DNA from 3 places in the Desulforamulus hydrothermalis Lam5 genome. Region 1 is predicted to be linked to each of the others. Evidence: riboswitches for the same ligand, from Rfam matches in the RefSeq annotation. Region 1 holds a riboswitch; each other region holds the start of a gene.

Evidence for each region. A riboswitch is a leader RNA that binds a small molecule or an ion and turns the genes downstream of it on or off. The one in region 1 is predicted to bind thiamine pyrophosphate.
Region 2: linked by a shared signal. The riboswitch ahead of thiD (bifunctional hydroxymethylpyrimidine kinase/phosphomethylpyrimidine kinase) and the one ahead of thiC (phosphomethylpyrimidine synthase ThiC) in region 1 are both predicted to bind thiamine pyrophosphate.
Region 3: linked by a shared signal. The riboswitch ahead of DESHY_RS07745 (thiamine-binding protein) and the one ahead of thiC (phosphomethylpyrimidine synthase ThiC) in region 1 are both predicted to bind thiamine pyrophosphate.

The regions. Positions count from the first base shown of each region.
Region 1 is NZ_CAOS01000008.1:223,652-226,922, forward strand. Features, by position in the region: gene thiL (thiamine-phosphate kinase) at 1-101, opposite strand, end outside; gene thiC (phosphomethylpyrimidine synthase ThiC) at 214-1,512, opposite strand; TPP riboswitch at 1,570-1,683, opposite strand; gene DESHY_RS06245 (response regulator) at 1,774-2,181, opposite strand; gene DESHY_RS06250 (amidohydrolase) at 2,309-3,271, opposite strand, start outside.
Region 2 is NZ_CAOS01000011.1:123,112-126,382, forward strand. Features, by position in the region: gene DESHY_RS08780 (3D domain-containing protein) at 1-333, shown strand, start outside; gene DESHY_RS08785 (3D domain-containing protein) at 473-1,405, shown strand; TPP riboswitch at 1,501-1,598, shown strand; gene thiD (bifunctional hydroxymethylpyrimidine kinase/phosphomethylpyrimidine kinase) at 1,728-2,534, shown strand; gene thiS (sulfur carrier protein ThiS) at 2,576-2,776, shown strand; gene DESHY_RS08800 (thiazole synthase) at 2,779-3,271, shown strand, end outside.
Region 3 is NZ_CAOS01000010.1:60,254-63,524, reverse strand. Features, by position in the region: gene DESHY_RS07755 (ABC transporter substrate-binding protein) at 1-849, opposite strand, end outside; gene DESHY_RS07750 (ABC transporter permease) at 874-1,662, opposite strand; gene DESHY_RS07745 (thiamine-binding protein) at 1,637-1,924, opposite strand; gene DESHY_RS14270 (hypothetical protein) at 2,031-2,189, shown strand; TPP riboswitch at 2,291-2,399, opposite strand; gene DESHY_RS07740 (TRAP transporter permease) at 2,469-3,271, opposite strand, start outside.

The DNA of each region.
Region 1 (3,271 bases):
GCATCATCCCCGATACCGGCAATTACACCGGGTGAAGCGGGAAGTAGATCTTTTTTTAACAGGTTTATCAAACCAAATTCGCCAACCTGTGAAAGATTCAACGCAGATAGCTCCTTTCCTGCCAAACTATGGTTATTATATAGCAAGACCCCTGTCTTTTAAAAGACAGGGGCCACACTGCAGACCAGGGAAAGTTTAGGTGGTTTTATTGTTCTAGCAGCCCGCCGACGCTTTACCCAAATACTGCCCGACAATTTTCATAGCGCAATAATCACCGCACATAGTGCAGGCTTCATGGCCGTCCGGGTTGCGCTCCTGCCGGAAACGGGCTGCTTTCCGGGGATCCAGCGCCAGGGCTGTCTGCTTGTCCCAATCCAAGGCCTTGCGGGCAGCAGACATCTGCCGGTCCCACTCCAGGGCGCCGGGCACTCCCTTTGCGATATCAGCCGCATGGGCGGCCAGGCGGCAGGCCATAATGCCTTCCCGCACATCCTCCAGGGTTGGTAAGCCCAGGTGTTCCGCCGGTGTCACATAACAAAGAAAATCTGCCCCTGCCGCCGCAGCTACAGCCCCGCCGATTGCGGCGGTAATATGGTCGTAACCGGGGGCAATGTCGGTCACCAGGGGCCCCAGCACATAAAAGGGAGCCCCCTGGCAGAGGGTTTTTTGCACCTGGACGTTGGCGGCAATTTGGTCCAGCGGCACATGCCCCGGCCCCTCAACCATCACCTGCACTCCGGCGGCCCGGGCCCTGTCCGTCAGCTCGCCCAGGATAATCAGTTCCTGCAGTTGCGGCCGGTCGGTTGCGTCCGCCAGGCAACCGGGCCGCAGGCCGTCCCCCAAACTCAAGGTGACATCGTGTTTAAGGCAAATTTCCAGCAACCGGTCATACTGTTCATAAAGCGGGTTTTCCTGGCCGTGGTGCAGCATCCAGGCAGTTAAGAAGGAGCCGCCCCGGCTGACTATATCGGTAAGGCGGGGCTGGTTTTTCAGACGTTTGAGTACCTCTAAAGTAATACCGCAGTGAACGGTAATAAAGTCTGCCCCGTCCGCACAGTGCCTTTCAATTACCTCAAACAGGTCAGCCGCCGACATGGTTAACATATTGCCCCTTTTCGCCCGGTTCTCCAAAAAGGCCTGATAAACCGGCACCGTTCCCACCGGAAGGCGGCTGGCCCGGATAATTTGCCGGCGGCCCAGGTCAATATCACCGCCGGTACTCAGGTCCATCACCGCATCCGCGCCGGCTGACTGAACAACCTGCAGTTTTTCCAGCTCCCTGGCCGGATCCGGAAAGCCGGTGGAGGTTCCGATATTGGCATTGACCTTTGTTCTCAATCCCCGGCCAAAACCCACCGGATCCAGGTTCTGGTGATTAATGTTGGCCGGTATGACAATGGTTCCTGCCGCCACCCCTTGCCGTACAAACTCAGGCGTTACCCCTTCCTTTTCAGCCACCCGGCGCATGGCCGGGGTAATTTCGCCTGCCCTGGCCGCTAACAGTTGTGTCATGGTTTTCAACCTCCCATAGAAAATAAAAAAACCCATAGGAATTATGGGTTTGGTTAATAAACGGCTTCCCACATTCCCTTCGCTGGTACTAACCAGATCAGGTTCAAAGGGTCAAGCACATCATCGGGTGCTTATCTCAGCCCGCCTCACCGGGCCCCCCCATTGGTTTATCCTGTTCATATAAAGTTGTCATACACCCAGGTATTCTATGCAGCCCGAAAAAAACCTGCTAAAATTTTATGCCCGCCGCAAATAATTTTTTCAGGCAAAGCTTTCGGCACAGGATTGCTGATAACAGTTTAAGCGGCCGGCAAAATCCTGCAGCAGTTTTTTTACCTCCCCCAAGTCAAAGGGTTTGCTCATGCATAAGTAAGCCCCCTTTTGCAAAGCAACGGCAGCGGTTTCCTCCGCCCCGTAAGCTGTCATAATCACCACCGCTGTACCGGGAGCCATTTTTGTTATTTTCGTCAGGGCTTCCAGGCCTCCCATAATAGGCATCCGTACGTCCATAAAAACTAAATCCGGCTTATGAAGCCGCACCTTCTCAATGGCTTCTAAACCGTTTTGTGCGGATTGAACCCGGTGGCCCGCTTCTAAGGCAATTATCTCCAGCAGATAACGTACCCCCACCTGGTCATCCACAACTAATACATCGAGTGTTTTTTTCACAGTTCTACTCCTCTCGACATATTGTGACAAAATGGCAAGTCATACACATTTTACCATTTAGGCACTTATTAGATTCGACGGAAGTCTGTTAAATCCTTTCAGCAAAAAACACTTTTTATGAAAATTTTCACTTTTTTCCAATAACCTGGCAACCGTTTACAAAAACCATCTCAATCCGGTGGTTGGGGTCGAACAGGGAGCGGTCAGCAACTATTATGTCGGCATCTTTGCCCGCTTCCAGGGACCCCACCCGCTGCCGGATACCCAGCAGTCCGGCGGCATCAACGGTAATGGCCTTTAAGGCCGTTTCCTCCGGCAGCCCTCCCTTGACTGCCAAGGCTGCAGAAAGACTGAGATATTGTATCGGCACCACCGGGTGGTCGGTCATCAGGGCAAAGGGGACGCCGGCCTGACATAAAGCCAGGGCGGTTTCCAGGCTGCGGTTCATTAATTCCACTTTGGCCCGGTTGCTGATAACAGGCCCCACCACTGCCTTAACTCCGGCCGCTGCCAGCCAGGGGGCAATCAGATGTCCCTCGGTGCAGTGTTCCACCACCAAGTCCAGGTCAAATTCCCGGGCTATACGCACAGCGGTCATAATATCATCCGCCCGGTGGGCATGCACCCGCAGGGGAACTTCTTTCTTAAGCACCCTGACCACCGCTTCCATTTGCAAATCACGTTCCGGTATATTTCCCTCCGCCGCTGCCCGTTTCTGTTTAACCAGGTAATTTTGTGCCGCCACCAGGGTTTCTCTCAACAGGGCCGCCGAGGCCATGCGGGTGGCGGGCATTTTTTTACCGCTGCCATAAACCCGCTTGGGGTTTTCGCCCAGGGCACATTTAAGACCGGCCGGAAAGCGGATGATCATGTCATCCACCACCGTACCGTGAGTCTTCATAACCACCATTTCGCCGCCCACCACATTGGCACTGCCGGGCCCGGTGACAACCGTGGTAACCCCGCCGGCCAGGGCATCTTGAAAACCAAGGTCATACGGATTTACCGCATCAATGGCCCGCAGGTGGGGGGTCACCGGGTTGCTGGTTTCGTTGGTGTCATCTCCTTCCAGGCGGTAAATTTCTTCCAT
Region 2 (3,271 bases), on a different contig from region 1:
TACACCGTTTCCCGGGGCAGTTTGCCCGGCGGGGCGGTGCGCGCCAAGTTTAACCCGGAAAAAGGCAGCCGGGTGCTGACTGCCGTGTCCACCGCTTACACCCACACCGGTCACCGCACCGCCACCGGCATTTATCCCTACGAAGGGGTAGTTTCAGTGGATCCCCGGGTGATACCTCTGGGCACCAGGTTGTATGTCGAAAATTACGGTTATGCGGTGGCGGCGGATACAGGGGGCAGCATTAAAGGCAACCGTGTCGACGTATTTTTTAACACTTACCAACAGGCTATCAACTGGGGCAGGCGGACAGTTAAGATTCATATCCTGGATTGACCGGCCGCCGGCACCGAAAATTCTGCCGTATTCTGCCAGGCCTGCATGGAATTTGTATGAATTTTTGGGAAGGTTTACCATACAAAAGGGACGAATATGATTGGCATAAGCAATTTGTCCCCGAGAGGAGGTAAACCTAATGAATTGGTGTCCGGTGGAATGGCCTACCCGCAGCCCCGGCCGCACGGCACCCAAAATACAGGCCGGACAGGCCGGCCGCCAAGCGGCCAGAGCAGGTCTTTTAGGAATCCTGGTGTTAATTTTATTGGCGGCAGCGGTGGTGGGTTATGCCCGGTGGTCGGGCCGACTTGCCTGGCCGGCTCCCTTACGGCAGGCCGGAAACTTTTTAAAAGAAACAGTAACCGGTGAAGTCCCGGTTACCTTAACTGTGGACGGCCACACCAAAGCGGTGCGAACCACGGCCCGCAGTGTGCAGGAAGTGCTGGCCCGGCAGGGTGTTGTACTGCAGCCGGATGATCTGGTGACGCCCGCCCAGACCGTATTGTTAAAAAAAGATATGGCCATTAAGGTGACCCGGGTGACAGTGAAAACCATCACCCAGGAAACGGCCGTGCCGTATATAACAGAACGGATTGCCAATCCTGAATTGCCCGGCGGGTTTACCCGGCTGGTAAAAAAGGGTCAGCCGGGCAGGCAGAGAGAAACCTGGCGTATTCGCTATGAAGACGGCCGGGAGGTATCCCGTACCTGTGTGGACAAAGAAATTATCCAGGAACCTGTCAACGGCCTGCTGCAATACGGTACCGGCAGCAACGTCAGCCGGGGCGGCCAGTGGTTGCGGGTCAGCCGATCGCTGGACATGCTGGCTACCGGCTATACCTATACCGGCAACCACACTGCCACCGGCAGTATACCGGGGCCGGGCGTAGCAGCGGTAGATCCCAACGTTATCCCCCTGGGCAGCAGTTTATATGTGGAAGGGTATGGCAGGGCCACTGCTCTGGATACCGGGGGCGATATTAAAGGAAACCGTATTGATTTATTTTATGATACTAAAGAAGCGGCTCTCCGTTGGGGTGTCAGAAAAACCCGGGTATATGTACTGGAATAACAGGGGGAAAAGCCTCCTTTTTGTTTGTGTAATTTTATGGAAAGAAAAACATGTTGCATTTTGGGAAAAATAATGTATGATAGGAATAACTTCATAACACGCCACAGGGGAGCGAAAGCTGAGAAAGGTTAAGACCTGACCCTCAATACCTGATCTGGGTAATACCAGCGAAGGGAGTGATGCAAGACAGAGTTGTAAAGGTGTGCTTTCCTATGGTTGTGAAAGCGCGCCTTTTTTGTTTGTGCAGCCACCCCGGCAGGCAGTTGTCAAAGCGCCCGGGGAGGTGGTGGCTGCTTAAAAATCATTTTCCAGGAGAGAAGCCATGAAACATGTGTTAACTGTTGCCGGTTCTGATTCCTGCGGCGGCGCGGGGATCCAGGCCGACCTGAAAACCTTCAGTGCCCTGGGTACTTACGGCATGAGCGCCGTTACGGCAGTTACGGCCCAAAATACCACCGGGGTTTTGATGGTGCAGGAAATGCCGGCAGATCTGGTGGCGGCCCAAATCAACTGTTTGTTTGACGATATAACGGTAGATGCGGTAAAAATCGGCATGGTATCCAGCAGCGAAATCATTGCCACCGTGGCCGGCTGCTTAGCGGCTAAAGGGGCACGCCATATTGTAGCAGACCCGGTGATGGTATCAAAAAGCGGCCATCAATTGCTGCAGCCCGCCGCCTGTGCAACATTGATTGAGTTGCTGCTGCCCCTGGCGGATGTGGTTACCCCTAACATACCGGAGGCAGAGGTGCTTATTAACGGAAGCATTAACACCCTGGCCGATATGAAACAGGCGGCGCGGGAAATTTACCGGCTGGGGCCCAAGCATGTGGTGATTAAAGGGGGGCACCTGGCAGGGGAGGCGGTGGATGTGCTGTATGACGGCCGGCAGGTGGAATTGTTTGCCGGGCCGCGCTTAGCCACCCGCCATACCCACGGTACAGGTTGTACTTTTGCAGCCGCCATAGCGGCCTATTTGGCCCGTGGCTTTACGGTTAAGGAGGCGGTGAGGGCGGCCAAGGCATACGTTACCACAGCCATTGCCCACGGGCTGCCCCTGGGCCGGGGCCACGGACCGACGCACCATTTTTATGCCTTATATAAACAGGCCGGTGTTTTGCCCGAGTGACCCGGCCGGGCGGGTTAAATAACTGTACGGGGGTGAAGCAAATGAAGATTTTTTTAAACGGAAAGGAACTGGCGGTAGAACCGGGCAGCACCGTTGCCTGCTTGCTAAACCGGCGGGGGCTGCGGCCGGACAGCATCATTGTGGAATACAATTACCGGCTGGTTAAGCAGGATGAGTGGGCAACCATCATCTTGCAGGAAGGCGACAATATCGAAGTCTTGCGCTTTGTGGGAGGAGGATAAGCATGGATCTTTTTCGCATTGGCGGTCGGGAGTTAAGCAGCCGCTTGTTCTTAGGCACCGGCAAGTATGCGTCCCGGCTGATTCCCGAGATTATGGAAGCGGCAGCGGCCCAGGTGCTGACGGTGGCCATGCGGCGGGTGGATACAGCAGGAGAGGAGGAAAATATTTTACGCTATGTACCCGACGGTTGTATTATCATGCCCAATACTTCAGGGGCCAGAAACGCCCGGGAAGCGGTGCGCATAGCCCGGCTGGCCAAGGCGGCAGGCTGTGGCAACTGGGTCAAGGTTGAAGTAATTGCCGACAACCGGTACCTGCTGCCGGACAACTACGAAACCATTAAGGCCACAGAAATCCTGGCTGCCGAGGGGTTTCAGGTATTCCCTTATATGAGCCCGGATTTGATGGTGGCCAAAGAATTGGCCCGGGCCGGGGCGGCGGCTGTCATGCCGCTGGGAGCCCCCATTGGCAGTAACCGGGGGCTGAAAACCAAAG
Region 3 (3,271 bases), on a different contig from region 1:
GCTGACCCAGGCCTGGCTGGCTTTAACCAGCTCGGCATTTAATTCCGGAGCATTTTTCAGTAAAATGTCTGCCGCCTCTGCGGGATGCTCGATACTCCATTCGTAGCCCCGGGCAGTGGCTGCCATAAATTTTTTCACCAGTTCTTTTTGTTCAGCGATATGTTTTTCGCCGGTGACTATTACCGGTGTGTAATAATCCAGGGCCGGGTCCAGGTCTTTCAGCATAATCAGGTTTAAATCCAGGCCCCGCCGTTTGGCTTCGATCCCGTCCCAACCGTAGTAAATCCATTCAAAATCAGCATCCCGCCCGATGGAGGCAAAGAAATCGGTGGCTCCCAGGGTAACGTATTTTACTTTGGCCGGGTCGCCCCCCGCCTTTTCCATCACCGCTTTGATGACGGCTTCCTCCACCGGTGATCCCCAGCCGCCGTAGCGTTTCCCCGCAAAATCCCGGGGTGAGGTAATGTTGGCCTCTTTCAGGGAGGCAAAGGCAGAGGTGTTATGCTGCAGCACAGCGGCAATTGACACCAGAGGGATGCCGCGTGCCCGGGCCTGGGTAACACTTTCCTGGTAACTGATACCAAAATCCGCTTTGCCGGCCGCCACCAGCCGGTCGGCGGTACTGCCCTGGCCGGGCTGGATTATTTCCACCGCCAGCCCCTGTTGTTCGTAAAAGCCCTTGTCCTTAGCCACATAAAGGCCGGTATGGTTGGTATTGGGATACCAGTCCAGCACGACGGTTACTTTGGTCAGGGCTTGCGGAGCGGTCTTTCGGTCACCGGCGCAACCGGCGGCAGACAACAGCAAGGCCGGCAGCAGCAGGCAGAGCATCAGCTTAATTTTGTTCATTTCGTTTTCCCCTTTACAGTTTGCTTATAAAATATCTTTGGCCCGGTAATGCCAGGGCATGACCAGCCGGGCCAGGCCCTCCACCAGCAAAAATATCGCCAGGCTGAGGGCGGTAATTACGGCAATGGCGGCAAAAACCCGGTCGGTGAGGTAAGACTGGGATGCCCTGGTCATATAAATCCCTAATCCCTGGCTGGCACCCAGCCATTCGCCGATCACCGCCCCCATCACGCTGTAGGTGCCGGCAATGCGCAGGCCGGAAAAAAAGTAAGGGAGTGCCGCCGGCAGTTTCACCAGGCGAAAAATTTGCCCGCCGGTTGCCCCCATGGCGGCCAGCAGGCGGATCATGTCCGGTTCTGCCGAACGGTAGCCGTCAGCCAGGTTAACCGTTACCGGAAAGAAACAAACCAGGGCCACCACCAGCACTTTGGGCAGCCAGCCGTAACCGAACCAAATAAGCAAGAGGGGCGCCACCGCAATAATGGGGATGGTTTGGGAAACCACCAGCAGGGGATAAACCGCCTGCCTCAGTTTATGGGACCACTCCATGCAGGTGGCCAGCAAGACGCCGGCCGCCACCGCCAAAAGCAAGCCCAGCAGGGTTTCGGCGACGGTCTGCAGGCTGTGCTGCCAGAGCAGGTCTTTGGTTTGCCAGAGGGCCCCGCCAACCCGGCTGGGGGCCGGCAGCAGCCAAGCCGGCAGCCGGCTGAAATGCGCCAGTCCTTCCCAGACTGCCAGCAACAGCAGCAGGGTGACACCCGGCAGCAGCAGGCTGCCCGGTTTTGGGCTAGCGGTATTTAGCCATTTTTTCATCGATGGTCACCCCGCCGGGGCGGTAGTGAATTTTCACAAAGGTCATTACTTCCGAAGCCCCGGCGGCCAGGCAGGCCTCCTGGGCTTGTTTTACGATGGCCAGCAGGGTGTCCAGCTCTCCCTCCATGACGGTTTCCATGGGACCCACCTGGTATTTGACGCCGGACCGCTGAACCACTTCGATGGCCCGGTCCACCGCCGCATAGGTGTTGCCGTCCGGCACTTTGGGCAAAACTTGAAACCCGAGGTTAATAACCGGCATGATGCAATCACTCCTTTCGTCAGGCTTAGTATGGTGTCATCCGGCCAAAAATAAAAGCTGCCTTCATGAGGCAGCTCAGGTTGTCGACAAATATTAGCTGTGGTTTATGATCCCCTTTGGCTCCGATCTACGCACCGACAGCACTATGATTCGCTACGGTCGCCCTTGGGGTCGCCTCAAACGGGCCCTCCTGGCCCGGTTCGGCTGGTGCCCACATCCTGTGAGCGCCACCCCAACGGCTCCTTTCGCTCATCAAGTGCTGTAACCGGTGCTTCGACAAGTCGCCGGCAGGGGTTCATAAAACCACCGTGTCTTTCCTTTGTCTACAGCCTGAGCGCCTTCCGGAGGCAGCTGTTATTTGAGATACAATAATTATCCGTATTTCCCTCCGCTGGCATTACCCAGATCAGGTTCACGGGTCGGTACCCTGCGGTACCCTCTCAGCCGGCCACCCCCAGCTCCCCAAAGCCATATTAAGTTGTTTGTTAAAGATACTATAGCAGCGGTTACCCGGTTTGTAAAGCGTTATACGCCCGGGCCGATATTACGCCTGCCTGGCACGCTGGCGAAGGTTCAATAGGTACGCCAGCACCAGCAGCCCCAGGCCCACTAAATCGGTCAGCAGGTTAGGATCGATCATTAATAAACCGCCGCCGAAAAAGACCAGCCGTTCCAGCGGGCGCGCGGGCGCCGCCAGGTAGCCCGAAAGGGCGGCGGCAATGGCGGTCATGCCCAGCAGGGAAGTGGTTATCATCAGCAGCACCTTGGGCAAGGTGGTATTGATCAGCAACAGGGAGGGTGACAGCACAAAAATGTACGGAATCAGGAAGGCCGCCACCGCCAGTTTGGATGCTTCCACACCGGTTTTCATGGGGTTGCTGCGGGCAATACCCGAGCCGGCAAAGGCAGCCAGCGCCACCGGCGGGGTTACGTCAGCAATAATGCCAAAATAAAACACAAACATATGGGCTGCCAGCACCGGTACCCCCAGTTGGATTAAGGTGGGAGCCGCAATGGTGGAGGTAATGACATAGTTGGCGGTGGTAGGCACGCCCATGCCTAAAATAATAGAAGTAATCATGGTAAAGAACAGGGTGGGCAGCAACCGGCCGCCGGCCAGGTCGATGAGGGCAGAGCCCAGTTTAAGGCCCAGGCCGGTTTTGGTGACAACCCCGATAATGATACCGGCAGTGGCACAGGCAATCACTACCCCCAGGGCCGAGCGGGCGCCTTCTTCCAAACCCTTAAGCACATCCCGCCAGGATATGCGGGTGGAGCGGCGCAGCAGCGAGGCGCCGATAGCCAGGGCAATGGCCCACAAAGCGGCATTCATGGGCGAACGGCCGG